DNA from 2 places in the Fictibacillus sp. EA-CB0309 genome. Region 2 is predicted to be linked to the other one. Evidence: riboswitches for the same ligand, from Rfam matches in the RefSeq annotation. Region 2 holds a riboswitch; the other holds the start of a gene.
The links. A riboswitch is a leader RNA that binds a small molecule or an ion and turns the genes downstream of it on or off. The one in region 2 is predicted to bind cyclic di-AMP.
Positions count from the first base shown of each region.

Region 1: another riboswitch for cyclic di-AMP. It lies ahead of ACEWFH_RS19225 (potassium channel family protein); the one in region 2 lies ahead of ACEWFH_RS16300 (APC family permease).

Region 1 is NZ_CP169271.1:3,427,812-3,434,734, reverse strand. Features, by position in the region: gene cls (cardiolipin synthase) at 20-1,522, shown strand; gene ACEWFH_RS19235 (hypothetical protein) at 1,630-1,752, shown strand; gene ACEWFH_RS19230 (undecaprenyl-diphosphate phosphatase) at 1,788-2,570, shown strand; cyclic di-AMP (ydaO/yuaA leader) riboswitch at 2,649-2,801, shown strand; gene ACEWFH_RS19225 (potassium channel family protein) at 2,963-3,598, shown strand; gene ACEWFH_RS19220 (TrkH family potassium uptake protein) at 3,608-4,954, shown strand; partial or broken gene ACEWFH_RS19215 (GerAB/ArcD/ProY family transporter) at 5,097-6,226, shown strand; gene ACEWFH_RS19210 (hypothetical protein) at 6,305-6,763, opposite strand.
Region 2 is NZ_CP169271.1:2,916,152-2,923,074, forward strand. Features, by position in the region: gene ACEWFH_RS16290 (amino acid permease) at 1-337, opposite strand, end outside; gene gltP (glutamate/aspartate:proton symporter GltP) at 577-1,839, shown strand; gene ACEWFH_RS16300 (APC family permease) at 1,894-3,720, opposite strand; cyclic di-AMP (ydaO/yuaA leader) riboswitch at 3,852-3,993, opposite strand; gene ACEWFH_RS16305 (bacitracin ABC transporter ATP-binding protein) at 4,144-4,275, shown strand; partial or broken gene modB (molybdate ABC transporter permease subunit) at 4,319-4,974, opposite strand; gene modA (molybdate ABC transporter substrate-binding protein) at 4,975-5,763, opposite strand; gene ACEWFH_RS16320 (LVIVD repeat-containing protein) at 5,946-6,923, opposite strand, start outside.

The DNA.
Region 1 (6,923 bases), 510 kb from region 2:
TTGAAAAAGGAGCTAGTGCATGAAACGAATATGGGAATTTTTCCTCACACTATTGTTACTTGTTTGTTTATACATCGTTTTTTTTGCAGAAGGATATGTAGTTATCAAAACAGCATTCGGGCTCCTTTACATTGCAGTAATTTTGTACACGATTTATTCGTTAATGCTTGAAAACAGGACGGCTCAGCACACGCTTTTATGGATTTACGTTTTGATTCTGTTTCCCTTCGTAGGGTATATGTTTTACCTGTATTCCGGGCAACTCTACTTAAAAGGTCATCTGTTTAAATCAAAAAGAAAAAATGACAGGGATGAGTGGATCAGGGTTTCTAAACAAGAAGAGAAACCGGACTTTAGTGATCTGAAAAGGCATCAGCAATGTTTCGCTAAACATGCTCACCATATCACGCTTACTCGATTAAACAGGCGGACGGATACAAAGATTTTACAGAACGGCCAAGAAACATTTCCTGAGATTATTGCACGGTTACAAGAGGCGAAGGAATATATACACATTCAATATTACATCTTTCGCTCCGATCGGCTGGGGAAGGATATTATTGATCTTTTGATTAAAAAAGCAAACGAAGGCGTTAAAGTCAGATTTTTGTATGATGGAATAGGAAGTTTATCCCTGCAGCAGTACGATATAGACCGGATGAAAAAAGCAGGTGTGCTTGTAGAAGCATTTTTGCCTGTGCGTTACGGATTTTTTAACCAAAAACTAAACTTCCGAAATCACCGAAAGATTATCGTAATCGATGGAAAGATAGGTTTTGTTGGCGGATTAAATGTTGGCGTTGAGTATTTAGGTGAAGATCCTGACATCGGATTTTGGCGTGATACGCATATGGTCATGGAAGGGGAAGCTGTTCAAGTTCTGCATGCTATTTTTCTAATGGACTGGGAATATGTTTGTGGTGAGGACTTATTAGAAGATGATCATCTAACGACAGCTTACTCTGCAGAAGGAGACGGGACCGTACACGTTGTAGCGAGTGGACCGGATACGCAGCTTGGGATTATGAGTGATCTTTATTATTCTTTAATCTCTTGTGCGGAAAAATCCATTTGGATCGCGACGCCATATTTTGTTCCGAATGAAGCGATTCGGACAGCTCTTAGGGTGGCTGCCAAAAAAGGCGTTCAAGTCCGCTTGATGGTTCCTGAAATTAACGATGGTTTTTTAACTCAATATGCGACCCGCTCTTATTACCCAGAACTTTTACGTTCAGGAATCGAAATCTATTCGTATAAAAAAGGATTTTTGCATCAAAAGGTAATCATTATTGATGGTGATACAGCATCGATTGGTACGGCAAACATGGATATGAGAAGTTTTCATTTAAATTTTGAAGTCAATGTGTTCCTGCTGAATACCTCTTCCGTCAATGATCTAGTTCGACAGTACGAAGAAGACATGGAAGAATCAACAAAAATACGCCCGGTTGAATTTTATAAAAGAGGGCTTTGGGAAAGAACGAAAGAATCGTTTTCCCGACTGTTCTCAGGCGTTCTATAGGACGGATCGTATCCTTAATACGTGAGTACAGCTGAAACGATAGTGACGAAGAGATTCGACGCCTATCAGGAAACAGTTGTTTTCTCAGAGGCAAGAAGGTCGAGGAAGTGAAGTTTCGAGGAACGGATCGTATCTTAATACGTGAGTACCGCAGAAACGATAGTGACGAAGAGAATCGCCGCCTATCAGAAAACAGAAAACATAGCATAGAAACCTCCTCTATAGAATAGGTTGTACGAGACCATCTATGGAGGGGGATTTTTTTATGGATTGGCTCGAGGCCCTAATATTAGGTATAGTCCAAGGCTTGACCGAATTCTTACCCGTTAGCTCGACAGGGCACTTGCTCTTAGGAAGGCAAGTATTTCAGCTGGAAGAAGCGGGACTGTTTCTTGATAGCATGCTGCATATTGGAACACTGATCGCTGTTATGACGGTGTATGGAAAAGAGATTTTGGAAGTCATAAAGAGACCGTTCAGCAAAATCGGAATCCTGCTCATTGCAGGAACAATTCCTACTGCAATAATCGGACTGGCTTTTAAAGATTTTTTTGAAGAAATTTCTAAAACAGGCATAACCGTCGGGTGGGAGTTTCTGCTTACAGGATTACTATTATGGTGGGCAGATTCATATAAACGGAACGGATACAAAGGAATTGATGACATTACAATACGCGATGCTCTTGTAATCGGAACGTTTCAAGGAGCGGCTATTCTTCCGGCAGTTTCTCGATCGGGTCTCACGATTGCCGCGGCGTTATTTTGTAAAATTGATAAAAAAGCAGCGGCGTATTTTTCATTTTTGCTCTCCATCCCATCGATTGCAGGAGGGGTTGTCCTTCAGTCAAAAGATCTCTTTACAGGCGCACAGCCACCGATTTCTTTCTCAGCGCTTGCAATCGGTACGTTAGCATCAGCAATCTTCGGATATATAGCTGTGAAATGGATGATTAAATTGCTGCAAACCGGTACGTTAAAAGGGTTTGCGATCTATGTCTGGATCGTTGGAATCGTTGTTTTGGTTCTTCAATTTTCAGGAAAAATGTAAAGTATTTGTTAACACTATAAAAATGGATTGACATTTAAAAGAGGGAGGATTACAGTATATGTAATTCAAAATTTAGCAGGCTTTAGATCGCTGAATTTACAGTTGTTTTTATGGTAAAACTACTGTGAAACGGGGGAACCAATTTTTTGGGGTGAATTTTGCTTTACGCAAAAGGGATACTCCAATCCCTAATCCGACAGCTAACCCCGTAAGCGTCATGTCACTGGAGAGGTCAATGTGGTGAAAAACCGGACCCGCTTTTTTGTGTGGTCTTTTTTTGCGTTTTTTACTGATTTAGAGAACCTCTTAACCAGCAAGGCTAGAGGACAACGAAGGGAAACTTCATGTAGTTTAAGGGGAGAAAATCGTAATGAAAAAAACAGTTTGCAGTTATTGGACTTGGTCGCTTCGGGGGCAGCATTTGTAGAGAATTTGCCACTATGGGATACGATGTCCTAGCAATTGATAATGATATGGAAAAAGTAAATGAATTTGCAACGATTGCGACTCAAGCAGTTCAAGCCAATTCAACTGATGAAAAAGTGATGAAATCCCTAGGCATTCGAAATTTCAACCATGTTATTGTTTCGATTGGAGAAGACATACAAGCAAGTATTTTGACTACCTTGCTTTTAAAAGAAGCGGGCGTAAACAAAGTTTGGGTAAAAGCCCAGAATGATTATCATCATAAAGTATTGGAAAAGCTAGGTGCAGACCGCATTATCCACCCAGAGCGTGACATGGCGCTCAGAGTTGCACAGCTTATTTCTTCAGAAAAAATTATTGATTTTATTGAGTTGTCACATGAACACAGTATTGTAGAAATTGGCGTAACTGATAAACTTGTCAACAAAACCCTTACAGATCTAGATGTACGTGCGCGCTATGGGTGTAATATTGTTGCCATTAAACGTGGAGATGAAATACATGTTTCTCCTATTGCAGATGTTTCTTTGGAGTATGGAGATATCCTTGTTGTCATTGGGAAAAATGAGGACCTAAATCGTTTCGAGGATGAAGGAGTGTAAGCTTTGGCACTGCATGTGAAAAATCGTAAGCGATTCTTGCACAATCCAATAAAATTGAGTCCTCCACAATTTTTAGCATTGCTGTTCTTATTTCTTATTTTTGTAGGTACTTGTTTATTGAAGCTGCCGGTTGCTCATGAAAATACCTTATCTTGGATAGATGCTTTATTTATCGCAACATCAGCTGCAACCGTAACAGGACTTGCTACGGTTGATCCAGGATCTACATTTACCTTGTTCGGTGAAATTGTAATCTTATTTTTGATTCAAGTTGGAGGACTTGGTGTGATGTCCTTTGCTTCCTTGGTCGTCATTATGATGGGTAGGAAGATATCGATTAAACAAAGAGTACTGATGCAAGAAGCATTGAATCAGCCATCTATTGGCGGTGTTATACGTCTTGTACGAAATTTATTTGTTTTTTCTATTAGCATTCAGTTGATTGCTGTCTTTTTTCTTTCTTTGAAATGGGTTCCAGACATGGGGTACTCTAAAGGAATTTATTATAGTATTTTTCATGTTATATCGGCGTACAATAACGCAGGTTTTGCACTTTGGCCTGATGGTCTGATGAGGTATGTAGGTGATCCAACTGTAAACCTTGTTATTTCATTCTTGTTTATTACAGGTGGAATTGGTTTTACTGTATTGGTTGATATATGGGTAAGCCGCAAATGGAAAACTCTTTCCCTTCATACGAAGGTCATGCTGATTTCCACAGTAGTAATCAATGTGATATCGATTTTACTTTTTTACTTATTTGAATTTAATAATCCTAAAACAATCGGGATGCTCTCAGGTATAGAGCAATTTTGGGCATCATACTTCCAGGGTGTTTCTCCTAGAACAGCGGGATTTAACTCTATTGATATGACTGCGATTAATCCTGATACATCATTATTAATGATTCTTTTAATGTTTGTTGGAGCAGGGAGTACTTCTACAGGTGGAGGAATTAAGCTTACAACATTTGTTGTTATTCTCTTTACTGTTGCAGCTTTTTTAAAGGGCAAAGAAGATACGGTTATTATGAAACGAACGATTCGAAATGCAGTCGTGTATAGAGCACTTGCTATCACAACCATATCCATTTTGTTTATTTTTGCAGCATTGTTTATTATCACATATGTCCAGAAAGACACCTCTTTTATGATGATCGTATTTGAAGTCATTTCTGCTTTTGGTACGGTAGGGTTAAGTATGGGGCTTACCCCAGATCTAACGGTTATTGGAAAAGCAGTCATCTGTGCTGTGATGGTTTTCGGAAAGTTAGGTCCATTAACATTGGCGTTCAGTCTAGCCAAACAATCAAAAGATAATATTCGTTATCCTGATGGTGAAGTATTTACAGGGTAAAAAAATGAAAGCTAACTCAAAAGGGTTTAATCCCTATTAAAATGAGTTAGCTTTTTTGGCTATTTATGGGTTAAATGCTTTTCTGTTGGGAATGCTAAAACAAGATTTCTAAGCAGTTCTACAGAAAGGATGGGAACTCGTCATGCAAAAAATTAAAGAAGCTTTTCTCGTGTCTCCCTTTCTTGTCTTTTTCCTTGTACATTCCGAACAAGTAGGAGTAGGGGTGTTAGGGTATCAGCGAGTCATAGCTAAATATGCTGGTTATGATTCTTGGATCTCTGTCATTATCGCAGCCGTTTTTGTACATATACTTATATGGATGATCTATTATGTGCTTAATAATGGTGATGGAGATATCGTGACCATCCATAAAACATTGTTTGGCGGTCTTCTTGGCAACCTGTTTAACCTTGCTCTTTTACTTTACTTTCTATTATGGTCCATAACCGTCTTAAGAACGTATATTGAAGTGATACAAGTATGGATGTTTCCTACGTTAAGTACTTGGAAGATCGCTATTGTCTTTCTCATATTAACGTATTATGTCGTTTCTTCAGGTTTTCGTACAGTTGCAGGAGTCTGTTACTTAGGCGTGATTATTCCTTTAGGATTAATACTCTTGTTAGTTTATCCATTAGAGTTCACTCATTTTTCTAATCTGTTGCCTTTATTTGACGAGAGTATCAAAGATTATTTATCAGCAACAAAAAACATGATGCTGAGCTACCTTGGATTTGAAACACTGCTCGTTTTTTATCCATTTATAAAAAATGCTAAACGCTCTCAAAAATTTGCGCATCACGCTAATATCTTTACCTTTATGATGTATTTATTGGTAACGCTGTTCTCATTTGCTTTTTTAGTCAGGAGCAGTTGGCGAGAAATATATGGGCAACGCTTTCCATGGTGAAAATTGTACAAGTGTCATTTGTTGAACGTTTTGACTTTGTGTTCGTATCCATGTGGTGCCTTGTAATTCTGCCTAATATTACACTCGCCATATGGTGCTCGAGCCGTGTAGCCAAATTGATGTTGAACATCCGTCAGCATGTGACGCTAATTGTATTATTAGCTGTTGTATTAGTTGCCTGTATTTTCTTAGATACCCGTTTGAAAATCAATTTGCTCAATAATTACACGAACAAAATCGGTTTTTACTTGGCCGTCAGTTATATACCACTGTTATTTGTTACAACGTTTATCAAAAAACAACTAAAAAGAAAAGCAAAAATAACGAGCAAGCATCCCCGACTACTTGATTCAGAAATGTAAAATACAAAAAAACTGCCAAGACCTCTCACCAAATGATGAAGTGGCTTGGCAGTTTTTATATTTCAACGAATTTAAGTTTTAAGCCTGAAGCAGCAAAGTTAACCGATTTTTATGTTTTTCTCGCTGAGAGTCATCAGCCGTGTTATGCCAATTTTGAAGGGTTTCGTTTATCAGCTGTTTAACCATATGCTTCGTCCAAACAACATACGCTCCATACGTATCACTTTTGAAAAAGCTTGTTAACATATTATTTTCAGGGCCGAAGAAGAATCCGAGCTGATCGTGGATGAGTGTAGCTTCATCCATTGAAAACGGCATGATTTTATCAGAAAGCGTAAACTGGTAGGAGTTGTTTTCCTTCTTAATAAATGAGATGGCATATAGTTGACCATCTGGCAGAAATCCCTTTGTTGTAGGTAAAAGCAATATAGGGTTATGTCCTTTGTCATAAGCAATAAAAAAGTCATTCGCATTTTCCTCAAACTGCGGTGTTCGTGACATGGAAGCAAGTGCAATTTCTTTTTGTACGTTTAACATGTTACAACCCTCATTCCGTTTTATTCTTACTAACATTCTTACCGCTAGATTGCTAGATTATACGTGTTATTTTCTTTACTGTAGTGCCGTGATAAGTTGTTGAAAGGGAATTGACGGACAAATTGTAAACGCATACACTAGAGGTAGTTATTAGCCGTGA
Region 2 (6,923 bases):
GTCCATATTCCAAGACGAGATCCCAGCCAAGAATCCAAGCGAAGATTTCGCCAAATGCCACATAACTGTAAGTATACGCACTTCCTGATTGTGGAATCATGGATGCAAATTCCGAATAACATAGTGCTGCAAACACACAGGCGAGTCCTGCAATAATAAATGATAAAATGAGTGCTGGCCCCGCATATTTAGCAGCAGCTACTCCAGTAAGTACGAATACACCGGTACCAATAATTGCACCAACACCCAGCATCGTTAAATCCACCGCACCAAGTACGCGATTTAAAGATTGATCTGTACTTTGATTGGTTAATAACTTCTTTCTAAATAAGTTCATATGGCCTCCAATAATTGTCGATAATAGTCGAATGATTCACCTTCGTCATTTTACAAGGATTCGATATATTTGTAAAGATTATAATTTTCAAATATTTCTAATAAGTGGAATTATTATCTGTCAACAATTATACTTCTATAGTTCTTGCCAGATTTTTGATTTGACAACCATTCATTTTACTAGCTAAAATATTCTTCATGTGGACATCTCAGAAAAACTTATGAAGAAGGTGATTCAATTTGAAGAAATTCAGAATTAGTCTGGCTTGGCAAATTCTTATTGGACTTGCTGTCGGGATTATTATTGGTGCTTTGTTCTATGGAAACGAAACAGTTCAAGGATATTTGCAGCCAATTGGAGATATCTTTATCCGTTTAATTAAAATGATCGTCGTACCGATTGTTGTATCCAGTCTTATCGTAGGTGTTGCAAGCGTTGGTGACATTAAGCAATTAGGACGCCTTGGCGGAAAAACAATCTTATATTTTGAAATCGTTACAACGTTAGCAATCGTTATTGGTCTATTTATCGCTAATATATTCCAACCTGGAGCAGGAGTGGATATGAAATCGTTAACAAAAGGCGATATTTCTAGCTACGTAGAAACGACTGAATCGGTGGAAAGCCATGGATTTGCTGATACTTTCTTAAATATCGTTCCAACGAATCTTTTTGAATCGTTAGCTCAAGGAGATATGTTGGCGATCATCTTCTTCTCCGTTCTATTCGGATTAGGAATTGCAGCGATTGGTGAAAGAGGTAAGCCCGTATTAGCCTTTTTCCAAGGAACTGCTGATGCCATGTTCTACATTACAAATCAAATCATGAAACTTGCGCCTTTTGGGGTATTTGCACTAATTGGTGTTACGGTTTCGAAATTTGGTATAGAATCGTTAATCCCATTAAGTAAACTCGTTATCGTTGTTTATGGCGCAATGTTTTTCTTTGTTATCGTCGTATTGGGTGGAGTTGCTGCAATGGTTAAGGTTAACATTTTCACATTGATCAAAATCTTAAAAGACGAATTAATTTTAGCTTATTCAACAGCTAGTTCAGAAACAGTATTGCCAAAACTCATGGAAAAAATGGAGAAGTTCGGCTGCCCGAAAGCAATTACGTCTTTCGTAATTCCAACAGGATATTCGTTTAACTTAGATGGATCTACGTTGTACCAAGCAATTGCAGCTCTTTTTATCGCACAAATGTACGGAATTGAACTTTCCATCGCTGAACAAATTTCTTTATTGCTAGTATTGATGGTAACTTCTAAAGGCATTGCAGGAGTTCCTGGCGTATCATTCGTTGTACTTTTAGCAACTCTGGGATCTGTAGGAATTCCTCTTGAAGGATTAGCCTTTATCGCAGGAATTGACCGAATCCTTGATATGGCACGTACAGCTGTAAACGTTGTAGGTAACTCATTAGCAGCTGTAGTAATGTCTAAATGGGAAGGCAAATTCAACAATATTAAAGCAGACCAATACCAACAAGAAGTTAGTTAATATCCAAACAAAAAACCGTGTCAGCAATAATTGCTGACACGGTTTTTTGTATCATTATTTTTTCAGATGATAAGGTACAGTTGAAATCACGATATCCCTTTTATATAACAAGTACGCACGAATCAATAAACTTGATTGGTTATGCAAGATATTATGCCAACCTTTTTTCGGTATAAACTGCGGAATAACAACTGTTACTTGATAATCGCCTTCCTTTGCTTTATGAGCTACTGTATCCACGAACTTCGTGAGTGGTCCGAGTATGCTTCTGTAATGAGAATGCAAAGTAACAAGGCGGATGTCAGGCTGCCATTTTTCCCATTTCTCTTCAAACTTCCTCTCATCTTCCCTCTCAAATGCTACATAAACAGCAATGATTTGATCAGGGTTTAAGGATTTTGCATATTTCAAGGAATTCTCCACCACATGCGTGATTCCCGCAACAGGCAAAATCATAACATTACCCTTTATATCTGGAGATGGTTCACACGTTGTCAGTCTTAATTGGTCTCCAACTGCATCATAATGCTTTTTGATTCTATGAAAAATGAGCACAATGATCGGCAGAAATACAAGGATTGACCACACTTGTGAAAATTTCGTTAAAAAGAACATCAGTGTAACGATGAAACTAATGAGTGCACCTGTCGTGTTGATCACAAACTTTGGAACCCATCCAGCAGGTTTTTCTCTAAGCCATTTAACCATCATTCCCGTTTGTGACAGCGTAAACGGAACGAATACACCAACTGCGTATAACGGAATAAGGTGTTCCGTCTCAGCATGAAATGCCACAATAAGAAGGATTGAGGCTAATCCAAGTATGATTATCCCGTTCGAATAACCAAGACGGTCTCCTCTTACCAAGAACATTCTTGGAATAAATTTATCTTTTGCCAAGTTAACAGCGAGCAGAGGAAAAGCAGAATATCCCGTGTTTGCAGCTAAAATCAAAATCAAAGCCGTTGTCCCCTGAATAAAGAAATACATAAAGTTACGTCCAAAGGTTTCTTCTGCAATTTGTGAAACAACTGTCACCTCTGCTTTTGGAACAATTCCATAGAAATAGGCTAACGTAACAATCCCAGAGAATAAAATGGCTAGTAGACCACCCATCATCATCAGCGTTCTAGCTGCGTTAACAGGTGCAGGCTCCTTAAAGTTTGGAATCGCGTTTGAGATGGCTTCAATACCTGTCAGTGCAGAACTTCCTGAAGCGAACGCCCTAAGTAAAATAAATAAGGATATACCAGCGACTGGCGTTCCGATCGGTGTGTGCAAGGTTTGTGGCACTTCTCCGGTCAAAATGTTATAAATCCCTACCGCAATAAGTATAAATAAAGCCAATACAAATAGATAAACTGGATAGGCAAGTATTGAAGCTGATTCTGTAACACCTCTTAAGTTCAACAATGTAAGAAAAACTACAAAAACAATTGCAATTTCAACGTTAAAATCATGTAGGGCAGGAAAAGCTGATGTTATCGCGTCCGTTCCTGCCGACACACTAACCGCTACAGTCAATATGTAATCCACGAGGAGTGAACCTCCTGCAACTAATCCGGGATTAACGCCTAAGTTCGTTTTCGAGACAACATAAGCTCCACCACCATGTGGATAAGCATAAATAATCTGTCTGTACGATAAAATGAGAGCTGTTAATAAGAATAGAACCCCAACCGCAATCGGGATTGAATACCAAAAAGCAGCTGCTCCTACTGTTATAAGGACAATCAAAATCTGTTCAGGACCATATGCAACTGATGAAAGTGCATCAGATGACAAAATAGCCAAAGCTTTTGTTTTGTTTATTTTTTGTTCTCCTAATTCCGCCGATTTCAGTGGTCGACCGATTAAAAGTCTTTTTATGGATGTTAACATCGTTCTCTCTCCGTCCGAAAATATTTGTTTCTATTAATGTTTACAAAATGAACTTTTTTCAATAAAAAAGTCTGCAAGTCATCACGAAGAACGACCTGCAGACCTCAATTTTCGGGTTCTACAAGCTCCACCTTCCTTCTCATAAACGCTTACGGAGTTAGCTGTCGGATTCGGGCCTTTGAGTAGCCCTACCTAAAAAGGATTCACCCCATGGATTATATTTAATCCAATAGTTGGGTCCCCCGCACCACATGGTTTTAGCGATTAAGAAATTTGAAACTGAACTAATAATACTCCCGGCAATTCAAAAAGTAAATACCATTATTTTTGAATAGGTAACAAATATGTTGTACATATTGTTTATATGAATAAATAATTAGCTTATTAAAGTAATAATAAACATAATTTTAAAGGAGTACATACATGTCAAAAGATAAGAACCCCTTTTTCTCTGATGAATACTTAACAGAACTAGCTGAAGAAATTAATGAGCAGTTTGGTTTTGAAAATGAAAAAGCTGACATTTCAAATAAGAGGCCTACACCCAGATACTAAAAAAGAACCCAATTGTGGTTCTTTTTTTAGTTTGTATTCACCATCAAGCCCTTACTCGATTAACAGCAATTAACATCAAGAAGGAAATCCCAACAACACTCGCTACCCACATCCAGGCGAGATCCATATTTCCGGAGTCAATCGCCATGTAGATCGCGGTGGATACCGTTTGCGTTTTTCAGGAATATTCCCCGCGAACATTAGTGTTGCACCAAACTCACCCAATGCTCGTGCAAAACTTAAGATGCTACCGGATATAATCGCCCTAAGTGCTAAAGGAATGGATATCCTCATAAAAACATGCCATTCATTCGCGCCATCTACTCGTGCCGCATTTTCGATATCTCCGTCAATGGACTCGAAACCAGCTTTTGCCGATTGATACATGAGCGGAAAGGCAACAACCGAAGACGCAATCACAGCGGCCCACCATGTAAACATGATCGGCTGGTGAAATAACCATTCAATGAGTTGCCCGCCAGGACCCTCTCTTCCGAATAGTACAATTAAAAGAAAACCGACAACCGTTGGCGGCAGCACTAATGGCAATAAAAAGAACGTTTCAACAACTGATTTCCCTTTGAATTTCTTATGAGCCATCACCCGTCCAAAAAACAAGCCTGTACCGATTACGAGAATTGCCGCAACCAGTGCAATTCCTAACGACAGTTTGACTGGTGACCAAAAGTCGATAACCATCTATTTTCCTACCCGCTTAAATCCGTACTCTTCAAATGTTTTGATTGACTCCTCTTTTTTCAGGAATTCATAAAACTGCTTGGCCTCTTTTTGGTGTGAACTGTTTTTAATCACACCGACCGGATAGACAATGGGTGAATGAGTTTGTTCGTTTGCGGTTGCTGCAATTCTTACTTTATCCGAGATTATGGCGTCTGTTTTGTAAACGATTCCCGCGTCCACATTCCCTGTTTCTACATATGTAAGCACTTGGCGAACATCTTTGGCAAAGACAACTTTCTTTTCGATCTCGTTCCATAGATTTAGGTTTTCAAGTGTTTCTTTCGCGTACGTTCCAGCTGGCACAGACTCTGGTGTACCGATTGAGATTCTGTCGGTTTTCGGTAAATCCTCAAACCCTTTTTTATTCGAGTTGGTAGAAACAATTAGCACCAATTCGTTCCTAACAAGATCCGTTCCCGTGTTCTTATCGATGAATCCCTCTTTTATAAGCAAATCATATTTATCTTCTGCAGCAGAGAAAAAGAGGTCCACGGGTGCACCTTGTGCAATTTGTTGCTGCAGTGCTCCTGACGCTCCAAAGTTATATGTAATCTTTATGTTCGGATGTTCTTTTTCATATAGGGTTTTCATTTCAGTGAGTACATCCTGTAAACTTGAAGCTGCTGAGATGGTAAGTTCGATCTTTTCATCTGATTTGACACTATGTTTCCGCTCTTTTTGCCCGCAGCTTGAAAGGATAATAGTAAGTAAAACCATACAGAAAAACACATAAAACCACTTTTTCAACATTTTTCTTCCTTCCTAAGCAAGATCATTACCTCTGATTATAACAAAATAGTTTAAATGAATCCTATTTTAGAGAGTTGACCTGTGGCATTTGAAAGTAAAACGAAAAAGGCTGTCCGAAAAGTATTTTCTACTTTACGAACAACCTCCAACCTTACTCTGTCACCGAGAGTAAACTTTATTTACTTATTATTTTTCTGTAAAACTTTTAAACCTGTTCCCATGTCAGATGCGAGTACATAGTTTTGATCTACGAAAACTCCCCAAATGTTCGCATTAGCAGGAACATATTTCCCGATCTGAACAGGTTTACTCGGGTTTGTGATATCAACGGCTCTCACTCCGCCTGCATAGTGAGAAAGGTACAATGTATTTCCTTGTACTTTTGGATCATGAACAGTCTTACCAAACGTGACTTGCTTATTCGGATCTTCTGAAATATCTTCTGTCAGATCTGTTTTGAACTCACTTAAAAGTTTTGGATTTGTTTTATCCTTAATGTCAAAGATTCTTGTGTAACCATACGATTGCTCGTAACCTGGCTTAATTGGCGCATATACCTCTCTTGTTTCAACAAGTACCGTGCCGCCTTTTGCAAGTGCAGCCGAGTGTGCAGAACCTTGTTGATCAGAAGCAAATGTTGTTCTTCCCTCATATTTTACGTTTTCAGGGTCGGAGATATCTAAAATGATTGTTCCAAGGTCCCAGAAAGAAAGGAAGGCTGTTTTTCCTGTTTCATCCGCATAAGCGCTATGGTTGAATACCGGTCGCTTCTTGCCGTCTGGCGCGTTCCAGTTGTATCCGTCAAAGTCTTCACTCACTTCTGGCAGTGAGCGAGGATCAAATTCGTAAAGCTTCTTAGGCTCAGCTGGATTCGTCACATCAACAAGCTGGAAGTCCTTCTCTTTTCCATGAGAATAGTAATCAGCGTATGGATTCGCTGCGAGAACCAGTACACGTTCCCCTTGCGTCGTTAAATATAATTCATGTGTTCCTCTTGTTTTCTTTGTTACTTCATAGAACCCTAATTTCTTAGGTTCATATGGATTGGTTACGTCGTATAAAAGAAACCCACCTTTGGAATCCGGATTTTTATTATTTAGTTGCTGAACAGATACAACAGCTAAATCTCCTTTAAAAGATTTTGTGTTTACCGTTTT